Regions from separate parts of the Anaerolentibacter hominis genome, predicted to be linked through region 1. Evidence: riboswitches for the same ligand, from Rfam matches in the RefSeq annotation. Region 1 holds a riboswitch; each other region holds the start of a gene.
What was found. A riboswitch is a leader RNA that binds a small molecule or an ion and turns the genes downstream of it on or off. The one in region 1 is predicted to bind thiamine pyrophosphate.
Positions count from the first base shown of each region.

Region 2: it holds a riboswitch for thiamine pyrophosphate, as region 1 does, so the genes downstream of both, thiW (energy coupling factor transporter S component ThiW) here and thiM (hydroxyethylthiazole kinase) in region 1, are expected to answer to the same signal.
Region 3: it holds a riboswitch for thiamine pyrophosphate, as region 1 does, so the genes downstream of both, thiT (energy-coupled thiamine transporter ThiT) here and thiM (hydroxyethylthiazole kinase) in region 1, are expected to answer to the same signal.

Region 1 is NZ_JAWDIX010000001.1:871,994-877,180, reverse strand. It holds gene thiD (bifunctional hydroxymethylpyrimidine kinase/phosphomethylpyrimidine kinase) at 1-583, opposite strand, end outside; gene ABCW47_RS04000 (HAD family hydrolase) at 761-1,426, opposite strand; gene thiE (thiamine phosphate synthase) at 1,482-2,123, opposite strand; gene thiM (hydroxyethylthiazole kinase) at 2,142-2,966, opposite strand; TPP riboswitch at 3,063-3,173, opposite strand; gene ABCW47_RS03985 (transcription factor S-II family protein) at 3,246-3,617, opposite strand; gene ABCW47_RS03980 (MarR family winged helix-turn-helix transcriptional regulator) at 3,736-4,197, shown strand; gene ABCW47_RS03975 (MATE family efflux transporter) at 4,399-5,187, shown strand, end outside.
Region 2 is NZ_JAWDIX010000001.1:1,183,348-1,188,534, forward strand. It holds gene ABCW47_RS05515 (DsbA family oxidoreductase) at 1-455, opposite strand, end outside; gene ABCW47_RS05520 (MerR family transcriptional regulator) at 599-1,357, opposite strand; gene ABCW47_RS05525 (EamA family transporter) at 1,529-1,945, shown strand; gene ABCW47_RS05530 (MBL fold metallo-hydrolase) at 1,964-2,566, shown strand; TPP riboswitch at 2,621-2,728, shown strand; gene thiW (energy coupling factor transporter S component ThiW) at 2,847-3,359, shown strand; gene ABCW47_RS05540 (aminopeptidase) at 3,615-4,868, shown strand; gene ABCW47_RS05545 (hypothetical protein) at 4,868-5,187, shown strand, end outside.
Region 3 is NZ_JAWDIX010000001.1:159,001-164,187, forward strand. It holds gene ABCW47_RS00655 (winged helix-turn-helix domain-containing protein) at 1-37, opposite strand, end outside; gene ABCW47_RS00660 (Na/Pi cotransporter family protein) at 298-1,971, opposite strand; TPP riboswitch at 2,622-2,718, shown strand; gene thiT (energy-coupled thiamine transporter ThiT) at 2,790-3,470, shown strand; gene ABCW47_RS00670 (putative ABC transporter permease) at 3,852-4,775, shown strand; gene ABCW47_RS00675 (glycoside hydrolase family 25 protein) at 4,775-5,187, shown strand, end outside.

The DNA.
Region 1 (5,187 bases):
CAAACCACCGAATCTCTCCATTCCTGCAGAGCAGGTCGTTGGCGTCGTTTAACTGATGGCCTCCTTTTAACAGTACGGCACAGCCGTATTTTCTGCTGATAACTGCTGCCGCTGTGGCCATATCCTCGGCTGTCCGCACCGGCATGTCCGCCAGGACTTCCGCCTCCGGAATGTTGGGTGTGACTACCTCGGCCAGAGGAAGCAGATCCCTCTTTAATACGGCGATCGCGTCGTCGCTGATCAGCTTAGAACCGCTGGTCGCCACCATAACGGGGTCCACCACAACGTGAACCGCCTGATATTGCTTTAATTTACCGGCTATGGTCTCAATCAGTGCTCCGGAAGAAACCATACCGATCTTTACTGCATCCGGGTAGATGTCCGTAAAAATATTGTCGAGCTGCTTTGCCAAAAATTCTGGAGTTACCTCCATAATACCTGTCACGCCGGTCGTATTCTGTGCAGTTAGCGCAGTGATCGCACTCATGGCATATACGCCATTTGCAATCATTGTCTTAATATCTGCCTGGATGCCGGCGCCTCCGCTGGAATCGCTCCCAGCGATTGTTAATGCTGTTCTCATAATGTCCTCCATTTCTTTGTTCCGAACCTTATGCGGTCCGGACTCTCTGAGCATTAATTTTATAGAGCGGCCGAAAGTGGTGCCCCCAGTCCGCCGCTTGAATCATCGACGGCACGCGAACGTGCCGTCTTATTGAAATCAGGTGCCCAAAAAAGAGCAGCTGTATTTCTCTTATTACTATTTCAGGTGGGATGCCTTCTCCCAAAAGGAAGAAAACTCCCCATATCCGGTCAGATAAAGATCCGACCTTTCTTTCAATTTATCCTGCAGCGAAGCGCTGGAAGCATCATAGATCCCAACCGTGCGAAAACCAGCTTCGGACGCAGTCGTGAGCGCATAAAAAGCGTCTTCGAATACAAACGTCTCCTCCGGCCTGGTCCCCATCGCCGAGGCTGCCATCCGATAAATGACAGGCTCCGTCTTGCCTGCCCCCACCTCTGAACAGGTAAATATCTGTTCAAAATACTCTGTAATATTCAGCCGCCGAAACGCCGCCTCGATCAGATACCGGTCGGTAGAGGTCGCAGCCGTCATTCGGATGCCGCGCTCTCTCAGACTATGAAGGAATTCTCTGACTCCTTCTTTCAGCTCCGCTTCCTCCCGGTAAAAGGATTCAACCACCCGGTTAATTCCGGCGATCAGCTGATCAGCCGGGTCCGTTATACCATAGTGATCTTTCAGGTACTGCGCTCCCTCTTTCATGGTCATCTCAAACAGCTTTCTGCCCAGATCCGGTTCTGCGGCAATGCCGCGTGACGCAAGATACCTCTCTCCCGCTTCCTCCCATATCTTCATAGAGTCCAGAAGCGTGCCGTCTACATCGAAAATAGCCCCTTTCATCATGCTTATTCCTCCGCATATCGCAGGCAAACCTGCGATATCGCACCAATTAGCAGTTTCAAACTACAACCATTCTTTTCACGGCTTCCCTTAATTCTTCCGCCGCCCTGCGGACAGATGGCTGGGCAAAGAGCGCACTGATCACCGCCACCCCGCAGATCCCGCTGCCGGAAAGCTGTCCCACATTGTCTTTGTCCACCCCGCCTATGGCAATGACCGGTATCTTTACTGCCTTACAGATGGCTTTTAAGGTATCATGACTTACTTCCACCGCGTCCGCCTTGGAACCTGTGGAAAATACAGCTCCCACGCCAAGATAGTCCGCGCCGTTCTTTTCGGCCAGCAATGCCTGCTCCACCGTCTGGGCAGATACACCGATGATCTTATCCTTCCCCAGCTTCCTGCGTACATCTCCCGCTTCCATATCGCTTTGCCCCACATGGACGCCGTCCGCATTGATGGCCGCTGCTATCTCCACATTGTCATTAATCACGAATGGTACGCCGTACGTTCTGCACAGGGCTTGAATTTCCTTTGCTTCCTCCAAAAACTGTGACTGATCCAGTTTCTTTTCCCGGAGCTGCACGAAGGTTGCCCCGCCCTTTATTGCTTCCGCCACCTGATGATACAGGGTATCACCATTCAGCCATCTTCGGTCTGTCACCGCATATAACAGCAAATTATCCTTATTACATTCCATCGGTATTATTTCTCCTCTTTATTCTCCTATTTCAACATTTGCACCCTGATCCAATTCGGCTCCGTCCATATGATAAATCGCGTCGATGATCCGGTTTCGGTAGGCTGCATTGCCGTCCCCTTCCTGCATCCGGGCAAATCCGATCTCTCCCGCCAGTCCCATGGCACACACGGCCGCTGCCGCCGCTTCCAGCTTTCTGTCCCGGCTGGCCGCCAGAAATGCCGTCATCAGCCCGGAGAGCTGACAGCCTGTCCCCGTGATCCTACCCATCTCAGGACGTCCGTTGCGGATCACATAACAGGTCTTTCCATCACTTACCAGATCGATCGCCCCGGTTACCGCCAGGATACACCCTATTTTTGCCGCAAGTCTCTTTACAAATGCGATTGCCTCAGGCAGATTATCCTCCGTCACGGCATCCGCCACATCCGCGTCCACGCCTTTTGTACTGCCGCTTCCCTGAGCCAGCGTCTTAATCTCTGATATATTCCCCCGGATCACGTCAAAGCGGATTTCCTTCATCAGGGTTAATGCGGTCTCTGTGCGCAGTCTGCTGGCTCCTGCTCCCACCGGGTCCAGCAAAACCACATGTCCCAGCTCATTCGCTTTTTTCCCTGCCAGCAGCATAGCGTCAATGGTGCGCCGGTTCAGTGTCCCGATGTTAATGTTCAGGCCCCCGCAGATGGAGGTGATTTCCTCTGCCTCCCCTGCCTCATCGGCCATGATCGGGCTTCCTCCGCAGGCCAGCAGGATATTTGCCACATCATTTACTGTCACATAGTTGGTAATATTATGTACCAGGGGTGCCTGCTTTCTCACCTCATCCAGAATCGTTCCAAACATACCTCTTCCTCCAATGTAATAACAAACGGTGGCACGCTTCGCGAACCGCCTTATTGTAACAAAAGCGGATATACCAATTCAGGTATATCCGCTGAAATAAATTTCACCTTATATCCCTACGTTGGCATTATCCAAATCAGGTTACGGGTCAAAGCAGTATCAGCTTACTCTCAGCCCGCTTCATCGCGAGCTCCCCTTGTCGATTTCTCGTATATTAGTATAACTATAAAATTCTGAATTTGCAAGTGATGCACGAAATTCAAAACAATTGCCGCGGGTTTATCTGGCCGGTCCCGGTCCCAGAAGAGAACGCGCATTCTCATAATCTGTTTTCTTTACATAGATCGTATACTGGCAGTTCTGTTCCAAATTTTCACCATAGGTACCCGTATAGGCTCTGGACCCAGGAGAAAATATAGAAGGACTCTTCCGGTCCACCACTCTGACGTGATATTTGATGTTATGTTCTTCCAGCATCTGCTTAACTTCAGCCTGCTCCTTCATGCTGTAAGTGATCAGCAGCTCTTTGCGGTTAAAAACAGTGATCATATTCCTCAGCCCCTTTCTTTCCATATCCGGGAGTACCATCATATTCCTGGGGTTCACCTTGTCTCTGATTCCATTATAATATGATCTTATGATTCGTACCATAGAAATGTATTATTTTTCAGTTCTGATAAAAAAACTTGACAAAATAATTGTATCCCCTTATACTGCAAATAGTCCGATTTCATACCATCTGATTTCATACTATTAAGGAGGATTTATCTTGGAACGAGAACATACCGTAAAAAATTCCCTGGAAGAATACCGGGCAGCCTATAAAGATCTGGACCGTATCTGGTCTCTTTTTTCCAAGGCCTGCGGTCTGTCCGATGCCGAATATTGGGCATTGCTTATGGTATGGGAGGGTTGTACTACCCAGTCTCAAATAAGTGAAGCGATGTATATGAGCAAACAAACCGTCCATTCCGCCTTAAAGCAGCTGGTGAAGAAAGGGATTGTCCGCCTGGAAATAAAAGAAACGAATATGCGTGAAAAACAAATTGTGCTGACAGACACAGGCCGCCCCTTTGCACAGAAATATATTGGTGGTATGCTGCAGCTGGAGGAAAACGTATGGGCCGCCCTGTCGGAAGAGGAACGAGAACAGCTGATAACCCTGTCGAAAAAATACAACAGCCTGCTGGAAGCAAACCTGCAGGAATATTTAGACTCTGAATCAATTTAATTTATGGATGAAACATGACGCCATCCATAAACCTGAATAAAAGTATTGGGAACGCTCGGTTATGTTGCTGCCGGGCGTCGTTTTTACAATCGGACGGTTCACGAAGTGTACCGGTGTTTGTTGCAATAAGACGGTTCGTGATACGTACCGGCGTTTGTTATATAAGGGGAAACACTCCCCGGAAAGGATTTATATATGAAAATGAAAATACAACTTTCAGATCATTTTACTTATAAGAAGCTTTTACGTTTTGTCTTTCCTTCCATCGCCATGATGATTTTTACTTCCATATACGGCGTCGTGGATGGTTTGTTTGTATCCAATTTTGTAGGCAAAACACCGTTTGCCGCCCTGAATCTCATCATGCCCCTTCTGATGATTTTAGGGGCGTTGGGTTTTATGATCGGCACCGGCGGGAGTGCCATTGTATCAAAAACACTGGGAGAGGGAAAGACAGAAGAAGCGAATCAGTATTTCTCCATGCTGGTCTATGTCACCATCATCAGCGGTGCTGTGCTCACTGTGACAGGCCTGATCTGGATTCGGCCCATTGCGGCGGCAATGGGTGCAGACAGCGCCATGATTGAAGATTGTGTCCTCTACGGCAGAATCCTCATGATCTCTCTGACCGCCTTTATGCTGCAGAATGTATTTCAAAGCTTCCTTATTACAGCAGAAAAGCCGCATCTGGGGCTCGCTATGACCGTTGCCGCAGGAATGACCAACATTGTACTGGATTTCTTGTTTATTGCTGTATTTCATTGGGGGTTAGCCGGTGCTGCCATTGCCACGGCAATCAGCCAGGTCATCGGCGGAATCGCACCTCTTTTTTATTTTGTCAGGAAAAACAGCAGCCTTCTGAAACTGATTCCTTGCAAGTTTCACGGCAATATTCTTTTTAAGGCCTGCACAAATGGTTCCTCCGAATTGATGACCAATATCTCCATGTCCCTGGTAAATATCCTGTACAACTTCCAGCTGATGCGGATT
Region 2 (5,187 bases), 310 kb from region 1:
CCGCCGCGGGAACCTGCTGTTTTTCCATTCCACTCATAGCTTGGCACAGCCTCAAAACCCATAGTTCCCCAGACCAGCCTGTTGGCGGCCAGAACCTTTTCTGTGAAGCTTCCGTTTTTTAAGACGGCGAGCACCTGATCTTTCTCTGCTCCGGCTTCCGCTGCCAGATCAGCGAGAAGTTCAATGTCATCAATTCTCTGCCTCTTATCAAAATGTGCGGCATATACCAGCGCGTTGTACCGCTGAATATCAAGACCCAGTTCCATCAGATAAAACGCCGCCTGAGCCGCCAGATCTGAGTGGATGGATGCCGGCTCAGGCCGGGGATGGGATTCACATGGAACCCAGTTTAACTCCACGTCTTTATAATCCTTAATTATTTCACACAATTCTTTCCAGCCTTTGTAACAGTAAGGGCAGATATAGTCGTAATAAATATTGAGTTTCTTTGACATGACTACCTCCATTCTTTTCTTTATTTGTTTTTCCTATTTTAGCATATTTTATTAGTCATAGAAAGAACCGGCACGGGATTTACCATGCCGGTTCTGTTCTTTCAATGTACCTGGTTTTTCAGCCGGGCAGTTTTTGCGTTTGCTCAGGACAGCCAGCTTATGACAGCATCCCGGAGAAATGCGGCGCAGCCTGCTGTGTTCTCATCATAGTACGCCGTAAATCTGGGATCTTCTGTATACATCCGGACCAGCCCTGCGTGAGCCTCGGCGCTGTAGGCCGGCCAGGTAAATGTAAGCCACTCCCGGTGCATAGAGGCAATCTTCCTGCCTTTTTCACCTTCCGGAGATTCTTTGTTTACAACCGCCTCTTCCAGCTCCCGGCGTATCGCGTCGCCCAGTTCATTCATCTGGTTGTATTCCTCCTCCGTCAGACCGGCAAACTTCTGGTTGCTTGCCTCCACGGCCTGATCCCCGTATTTATCACGAATCTCTTTTCCATATGCTGCCTCATTTTTATCCAGTTCTGCTTTGATAAAACCTTTGAATTTTTCCTGATCTGTCATGGTATAGTTTCCTTCCTCTTTCCTTAATGTCTTTTTTACCGTCTGTATCAGACTGTCCAGCCGATTCCGGCGTTCGTACAGAGCCTTAAGGTGACTTTCCAGAGCGCTGTGCACATCGAAGGCCGGATCGGATAAAACATCCTGGATCTGATCCAGTTCGAACCCAAGCTCGCGGTAAAAGAGAATCTGCTGCAGAAGATCCAACTGCTTTTGTCCATAGATCCGATAACCGGACTGGCTGAGCCGCTCTGGCTTCAGCAGCCCGATTTCATCATAGTAGCGCAGCGTCCGGCTGCTGATCCCAGCCAGACGGGCCAATTTCAAAACGGTATATTCCATTCATAAATCCTTTCTGTATAATTCGTATCGATTTGTGTACACAATGTAAAAGACCGGTTCTTTACAAGGGACAGTATAAACCTTTCCGTAACGGTAAGGTCAAGGCCTATTTTATGTTTGGAACTTTTTTTCGGATATGATATAATTTTTCACAAGAAGGAGGGGGTTTTTATGTGGGCTGTATATGCATTGCTATCCGCACTGTTTGCGGCATTTACTTCCATATTTGCTAAGATGGGGATGGAACATATCAACTCGAATCTGGCTACGGCGATCCGGACAGCTGTGGTCCTGATCATGGCCTGGAGCATTGTATTTCTCACGGGCAGACAGCATGAAATCGGGAATATCGGCGCCAGAAGCTGGATATTTCTCATTGCATCAGGAATTGCCACCGGGCTGTCCTGGATGTTTTATTATAAGGCGCTTCAGATGGGAGATGCCTCCAGGGTTGTGCCTATTGATAAATTCAGCGTGGTGATAACAATGATATTGGCTTTTGTGATATTGAAGGAGGCGCTCACAGTGAAAACCGTGCTTGGCGGCATCTTTATCACGATAGGCACGTTTATCCTGATTTTAAAATAGTGAAAGGAGAGGTAACAAATGGCAGCTGAGACAAGATTATATTATCAGGGACATGGCAGCTACCGTCTGACAGGGGAGGACGGGCTTGTTCTATACGTGGACCCTTTTGCGGGGGACGGCTACGATGAGCCGGCAGACGTGATCCTGGTCACTCATCAGCATTTCGATCACAACCGGATTGATCTGCCTGCCAGAAAAGAGAACTGTCTGGTGATACAAAATGAGGATGCGCTGAAAGCAGGAATTTATCAGGAATTTCAGGTGGATGGCTGCCGGATCAGGGCGGTTCCCGCCTATAATAAAAATCACAGCCGGACAGAATGTGTCGGGTATTTTATCTACCTGGACGGGCTGCTGATCTATGCATCCGGGGACACCTCCATCACAGAAGAAATGTCTGCGTATCCGGCGCATCACATTGATTACGCCCTTTTTCCGGCAGACGGAATCTACAATATGGATGAGAACGAGGCCAGAGAGTGCGGTAAGATCGTGAAAGCGGCACACAATATTCCTATCCATATGAAGCCGGGAGAACTCTATGATGAGAAAATGGCAGCTGGCTTTCAGTCCGACGGCTGGCTGACGGTCCGGCCGGGGGAAGAGATTATACTCTCTTGACAAAGACATGCTGTTGTGGTAGATTTGCCGTAGCAGTACAGAACAGTGACTGCAGCTACATAACCGGGGAGCTTGTGCGACAGGCTGAGAGGAAGTTTGTAACTTCGACCCGTGAACCTGATTTGGATAATGCCAACGTAGGGATCATAACCGAGTGAGATGTATAGGCTATGCCGCGTTGCGGCGTAGCCTTTTTTTATTACATAGGAAAGTTCCGGAAATTCTAAGATGACAGGAACTGCATGATCCGATCGGCAAAAAGAGATGGAGGAAAAGAAAAATGAAAAAAACAGACATCAAGAAACTGGCTCTGGCGGGTATTCTGGCAGCGGTTGCGGTAGTATGTTCACCGCTCAGCATTCCTGTGGGAGCTTCCAAATGTTTTCCGGTCCAGCATTTTGTCAACGTAATGTGCGGCGTGTTTTTGGGACCCTGGTACGGCTTTGGAGCAGCCTTTGTTACCAGCCTGATCCGTAATCTTATGGGAACGGGAACCCTGCTTGCCTTTCCCGGCAGCATGTTCGGAGCGCTGCTGTGCGGGTATCTGTACCGTCTGACGAAGAAAATTCCGTTCGCATGCATCGGCGAGCTTGTGGGAACCAGTATAATCGGTGCGCTGGCAGCCTATCCGGTAGCCAGTCTTGTGATGGGAAAAGAGGCTGCGCTGTTTGCCTATGTAATTCCATTTCTGGTGAGCAGCCTGGGCGGAACCATCATTGCGGCGGCTGTCATCGTCATCCTGAGCAGGGCCGGCGTGATGAAGATGTTAAAAAAAGAAGATAATGCGGGCTGAAACCTGCATATCCATGTAATACTGCGGCCGATATGCATATTACCGCGCAGTTCTGGAAATTTTAAGGAAAAAGCATGGATGAAGCTGTTGTTGACGGGTCTGTTGTACATGGACTTGGTTTACCCTGCTTTACCCACTCTTAACTTTACTTTGCTTGACATACTATTTATAATGTAAGCAGAAAATGGTAATAAGAGACACCGGAGAAATAAACGGGAAAGGCATGGATATACGTGCTTCGGAAATGGAGATAAAATGAAAAAGAAAATGCTGAAAAAATATGCGAAACTGATTGTTCGGGTTGGAGCAAATGTACAAAAGGGTCAGGGAGTTATGATCGATGCCGCCACCGACCAGAAGGATCTGGTGGCCTGTATCACGGAGGAAGCCTACAAAGCCGGAGCAGCCTGGGTCTTAGTTGACTGGGGCTGCCAGGAAATTACTAAACTGGTTTATCAGTATGAGACGACCGAACAGCTGTCACTTGTACCGAAGTGGAGAGAAGAGAAATATAAGATGCAGGTGGAAGAACTTCCCTGCCGGATTCACATTGTCTCCGAAGATCCCGATGGCTTGAACGGACTCGATCAGGAGAAGCTTCAGAAGGCTTCTGTCAGCCGCCACAGTGTGCTGAAACCTTATATAGATGCGCTGGAAAACCGGTATCAGTGGGTGATCGCCGCAGCGCCTTCCAAGGCCTGGGCAAAGAAAGTATATCCTGGTGTGCCCACCAAAAAGGCCGTTACCCTGCTGTGGGAGGAGATTTTCAAAGCGGTTCATTTGACTCCGGACAACGATCCGGTAAAGGCATGGAAGAAGCACAATGAGAACTTTAAAGAACGGTGCGAATGGCTGAATAACATGGATTTTGAGTCTATTTCCTATAAAAGTAAAAATGGAACGGACTTTACGGTATGGATGATCCCCGGCGCCAGATGGATGGGTGGCGGAGAGAATACGATGGGCGGGCAGTATTTTAATCCCAACATGCCTACCGAAGAGATCTTTACCACGCCTATGCGGGGAAGAGCCGAGGGTAAAGTGGTCGCCACGAAGCCCCTGTCCTATCAGGGACAGTTGATTGAAGACTTTTCAATGACCTTTGAAAACGGCCGTGTTGTGAAGGCGAAAGCGAAGAAAGGAGAGGCAGCGTTAAAGACCATGCTATCTATGGACGAGGGCGCGTCCATGCTGGGGGAGGTTGCCCTGGTTCCTCACGATTCTCCGATATCCAATTCCGGCGTGATGTTCTATGAGACTCTGTTTGATGAAAATGCCAGCTGCCATCTGGCGGTAGGACGGGGCTTTTCCAATGTGCTGCCGGATTATGAGACGTTGAATAAGGAGCAGCAGGGGGAGAAGGGTATTAATGACTCCATGATCCATGTTGATTTTATGATCGGAAGCAGGGATATGGAGATCACCGGACACACGAAGGACGGGATTGATGTACCCATATTCAAGAAAGGAAACTGGGCGTTTTCACCCAGAAAAAAGGCGGCAAAGTAATGCAGCATCCGCCCGGCGCAGAGTTTTCGCTGTCTCAGGATGAATTTGAAAGAAAAAAGCCCCTCTTCGTTGACAATATACTGACCGGTATGGACAGGTATTTCTATCGGATTCTGGAGGGACTGGAACCGGAATTTGAGCAGTTTGCAGATATCCTGACAGAGTGGGAGAAGGAAGGGGCGGCATATGGAGATTTTTATTATCCCCGGCTGCCGGAAGAAATCAGGATGAGAGTAAAGAAAAGCCTGGCGGAGCCGGCGTGTCTGAGCCGTATGGAACCGTTTTTTGATCCTGAAAAGCTCTACTATATGCTCACACC
Region 3 (5,187 bases), 710 kb from region 1:
TGTTTTCATCATCCTCTATTACAAATATTTTTTCCATGTTGACTCCTTAAGGTGGGTTAGCTGCGTAATATTACGAATAATTTCTAAAATAAACAGGTCCCTTTTCCATTTACTGCGTAAATCGAAACAGCGTAAACGGGTCCCTTCTCAATTTACTACGTAAATCGAGAAGTAGCGTAAAAGGGTCCCTTCTCAATTTACTGCGTAAATCGAAGCAGCGTAAACGGGTCCCTTCTCAATTTACTACGTAAATCGAGAAGTAGCGTAAAAAAGTTACTTTGTAACTTTTTTACTTTATTATAATTCACTTTGTACGTATTCTGCAATATTAAGTGAGTGATCCGAAACGCGTTCCAGGTTGGTGATGGCATCCAGGAAGATAATACCGCTTTCCGGCAGACATTCATGGTTGGAGAGACGGAAGATATGGCGCTCTCTTAAATCGTCTTCCATATCATCCACTTCTTTTTCCGACTGCTGCACAATGGTAATGGCAGCCGCATCCATATCCTTTCTGGCTTTGATTGCATTTTCCAGACCCTGGAGTACCAGGCCGGAGATCTGATTCAGTTCTTCCGTAGCCATCATGGAGAAACGAAGATCTTCATCAATTTTTGTTTTTGCAAGTTCAGCCAGGTTCTCACTGTGGTCACCGATTCGTTCCAGGTCATGAATCGTGTAGAACAGATCTTTAACCAGAGCATATTGATATTCGGTCAGGGACATATTATCAATCTGAACCAGATATTCCGTCAGCAGCTTTTCCAGCTGGTTGATTACCTGTTCGTTCCGAAGCACGCTGTCAACCAATTCAGGGCTGTTTTCCATGACGGAATCCACCGCGTCCTTGAAGTTACTATAGGTAATGCTGGCCATATGAATGACCTCCCGGTTGGCGGCCTCGATAGCAAAAGCAGGGGTTGGGGTATGGGTAACACGGGTATCCAGACGCCTTCTGACATCCGCAACAATATCTTCCGATTCCTGCGGTGCTTCTGCTGTTTTCTTGTCCTTTAAGAGTACGCCGGACAGCTTGACGAGACCTTTGGCAAACGGGAACAGAATAATAGTATTCGTAATGTTGAATATGGTATGGAAAATTGAAATCTGTACCGTATTAATGGAGCCTGATGCCCAGGCCGGGTTAAATCGGAATATGATAAACATAATTAAGCCGAAGAAAACTGCTCCGAACACATTAAACAGCAGATGGATAACAGCAGCACGTTTTGCTGTTTTCTGTGCACCGGCACTGGAAATGAGTGCGGTCACACAGGTTCCGATATTCTGACCCAGGGTAATAAATACGGCTGAATTCCAGTTGACAATACCGTTTAAAGCCAGAGTCTGTAAAATACCCACAGAAGCGGAAGAACTCTGAATGATAGCGGTTACTACCGCACCGGTTAAAATACCCAGAATCGGATTGCTGCCCAGTACACGGAACGCATTCACAAAAATCTCAGAATCACGATATGGTTTAATTGCGGAAGACATTAAAGAAAGACCGATAAACAGCACACCGAAACCGATTAGAATCTCACCAATCTGCCGGCTCTTCGGCTTCTTCGTAAAAATGAGGCAGAATGCGCCGATTCCCACAATCAGCGGCGCCAGAAAATCAGGGCTTAAAACCTGACTCCATTCACTCATGGAAACGATCCAGGCGGTAATGGTTGTACCAATATTGGCGCCCATAATTACGCCTACAGCCTGAGTCAGGTTCATAATACCGGCATTGACAAAGCCGACAATCATAACAGTAGTAGCAGAAGAACTCTGAATGATAGCAGTAATCAGAGCGCCGACAATAACGGCAAGAAAACGGTTGTTGGTAAGAAAACCCATCAGGCGTTTCATCTTATTTCCGGCAGATTTCTGCAGACCATCCGCCATGGTATTCATACCATACAAAAACAGACCCAGGCCTCCGATAAAACTGAAGAGCGTTTTCAAAAGCTCAATTGACATAACTGTAATTTCCTCCTTGTGTATACAATGGCGGAATTCCGGCCGATCCGGGAAGAGAGAATAAGGAAAAACGGAATCAGGATCTATTCATGAAGTATCAGCGGTTCATCTTTCCTTTCGAGAAAGACTCCGTGCTTCCTTCTTCTATCTTCGCCTTTAAACGTCCAGATAACTTAACCATTGTTTAATCATAATTTAACCCCAGTTTCATAGTAGCAATACCTTGTAAAGTCATCACGGGCATTATGTAAAATCTGGGTAAAATTTCGAAGCTACGAGCCACATATAATCAGAGCGCGAAGCAGCTGCAAAGCTCGCTTTGCAAGCTGCTTCGCGCTCTGATTATGTACGGCGACAGCCGTAAGCGAGCAAGCATGAAATGCTTGCGTAGCTTATGTGGCGAGAAAAAGTCAGTACGCGGGCTTGCTTATCAAGCCGTTTTTCCCTTTGATTATGTACGGCGACAGATCAAAAATTGCGGCTCTTCCTGCTTTTAGCATAAACCAATTGCCAAAACCTATACCAGACTTCAAGTTGACATTTCCTTTCCCTGTGTTTATAATCAATTTGTGCAGGATTCCGGTGCCACGCCGGAATCAGCTTAAATTAACAAGACATCCCGGCAGACCGGGCTGTTTTAAAAATCAAATAGCGTAAGCTAGGGGCGCCCGTAGGGCTGAGACGAAAGATAGTCCCTCATTACTTGATCCGGATAATGCCGGCGTAAGGAAGCTAATGATAAGGTTTATAACCGGCCGCTACAGCGGTAAAGGTTCTTTCGTACCCCTCCTGCAATTCAAGTTGAAGGAGGTTTTTTTATGTGGTGGGAATTTTTTGCAACAAAGTACACAAATGAATACCAGGAGGTCGTATATAGCCCGACAACAGCAGGTTATATCGCCATGGTTCTGGTTATGCTGGTATTTTTATGTCTGGCCCTCTACTTCGGGAAAAAGAAGGCACAGAAATCCATAACGACAAAACAGCTGGTATTTTCAGCAATGGCAATGGCGCTGGCCATGGTTACGTCAAACTTGAAATTGTTTGACATGCCGATGGGCGGTTCCGTCACACTGTTCAGCATGTTTTTTATCTGCCTGATCGGTTATTGGTATGGCCTTAAGGCCGGACTGATGACTGCGGTCGCCTATGGAATGCTGCAGCTTATCATTGATCCGTATATTTTAAGTATTCCGCAGCTGATCTGTGACTATCCGCTGGCTTTTGGCGCGTTGGGGCTTTCCGGTATTTTTTCCGATAAAAAGAATGGCCTGATGACCGGATATGCGGTGGGCATTCTGGGAAGGTTTTTCTTCTCCTTTTTATCCGGCGTCATCTTTTTTGGGTATTATGCCCCGGCGAGCATGAATCCGATGGTGTACTCCTTTTTGTATAATGGAGGATATATCGGAGCGGAAGCACTGCTTACCCTGGTCGTACTGTTTATTCCGGCAGTGTCGAAAGCTGTCCGGCAGGTCAAGACGATTGCCCTGGCTTAAGGTAGGAGCAATGGATGCGGAATCCTACCTCTGATATTTTAAACTGATATGTATAAAGGATGCTGCACATGCGGCGTCCTTTTTTTATTACATGGGAAAGTTCTCCAAACTTTCCCATGTAATAAAAAACCCTCCGGGGGATCGCACTGCGGCGGAAAGGAATTGCGTTGCCAGAGCAACCCGCCGCAGGCGGAGAATCCCGCAAGCGGGATTCTATGTTCTTACATAAGAAAGTTCTTCAAAGATTTGTTTAGACACCTTAATCCTATAAAGCGACAAATTCTCAGGTTTATATCGTCAAGATGACCGGATTGTGATATACTAAATTCCGGGTTCATACGGGTGACGGGTAACGTATGTTGCGTTAAAGGAGGAGTCTGGATGGAATATTCAATTTATGAACTCTTATGCTTCTTTATTATATATGCATTTTTAGGCTGGTGCAGTGAGGTGGCGTTTGCAGCACTTCGAACAGGGAAGTTTGTAAACCGTGGATTTTTAAATGGGCCGGTCTGCCCGATTTACGGGTTTGGTGTGGTAATTGTGGTGATCTGCCTCACCCCATTGAAAGAGAACGTACTTCTACTGTTCATTGGAGCAGCACTGCTAACGTCCGCTCTGGAATTTGTTACCGGCTTTGTCCTTGAGAAAGTATTTCATGATAAATGGTGGGACTATTCCGAACGGCCGTTTAACATAATGGGCTATGTTTGCCTGGAATTTTCGATCATGTGGGGGCTGGCCTGTATTTTGATCATGGACGCGTTCCATCCGATCGTAACTAAATTTGTCAGAATGATTCCGTTCCGGCTTGGCGTGGTGCTGGCAGTAATCTGTCTGAGCGCATTCCTTGTGGATTGCCTGGTAACTGTCACTACGATTATGAAGCTGCAGAAGCATCTGCGGCTGTTGAATGAAATTTCCGGCCGTCTGAAAGTGATTTCGGATGCGATTGGTGAGAATATTTCGGATGGCGTTACGGAGAAAGTGGTTCCTGCTCTGGAAAATGCGAAAGAAAAGGGAGAGGAATATAAGCAGGAGCGCGCGGAGCGTTCGAGGGAGCATGAGGAAAGGCTTGAAACCTACCGCACGGACTGGGAAAATAAGAAGGCTCTTTATCGTCAGGAACTGGATGAACTTAAAGGTCGTTACCGTCATCTGACGAGTCAGAAGGTTTGGGGAAGAGAGCGTCTGCTCAATGCCTTTCCTAACCTGAAGAACGGAAAGGCGGGGCAGCTTTCAGATTCAATACATGATTATATGATGAAAATAAAAGCCTTTTTTGATAAGAAAGGATCTGTTTAATGAGGAAATGGATGTTGGTTGCCGCCGGCCTGGTTCTGCTGACCGGGTGCAGCCGCTTGCCGGAAGATGATTATGGATACAAAATTCAATCTGTAGAGATGGCCCCGGCGGATGTGGCAGAGACAAATATAGTCAGTGCGGCAAAGGCCGAGTACACCTATGTGGAAGATAAAAAGGGAGAAGAATACGCGGTTGAGATCAATCCGGAGCTTCCGCAAAGTTCGTTTGACCGCAGCAAATTGAAAAAGAAGAAAGAGTATTACTCTTACGGAAAGAAATCCGGCGTGGGTGTAGATGTATCTACCTTTCAAAATACAATAGACTGGAAAAAGGTGGCTGACTCCGGTATTGACTTTGCCATGATACGGTTGGGAATACGGGGCTACAAAACGGGACGGCTGGTATTGGATGA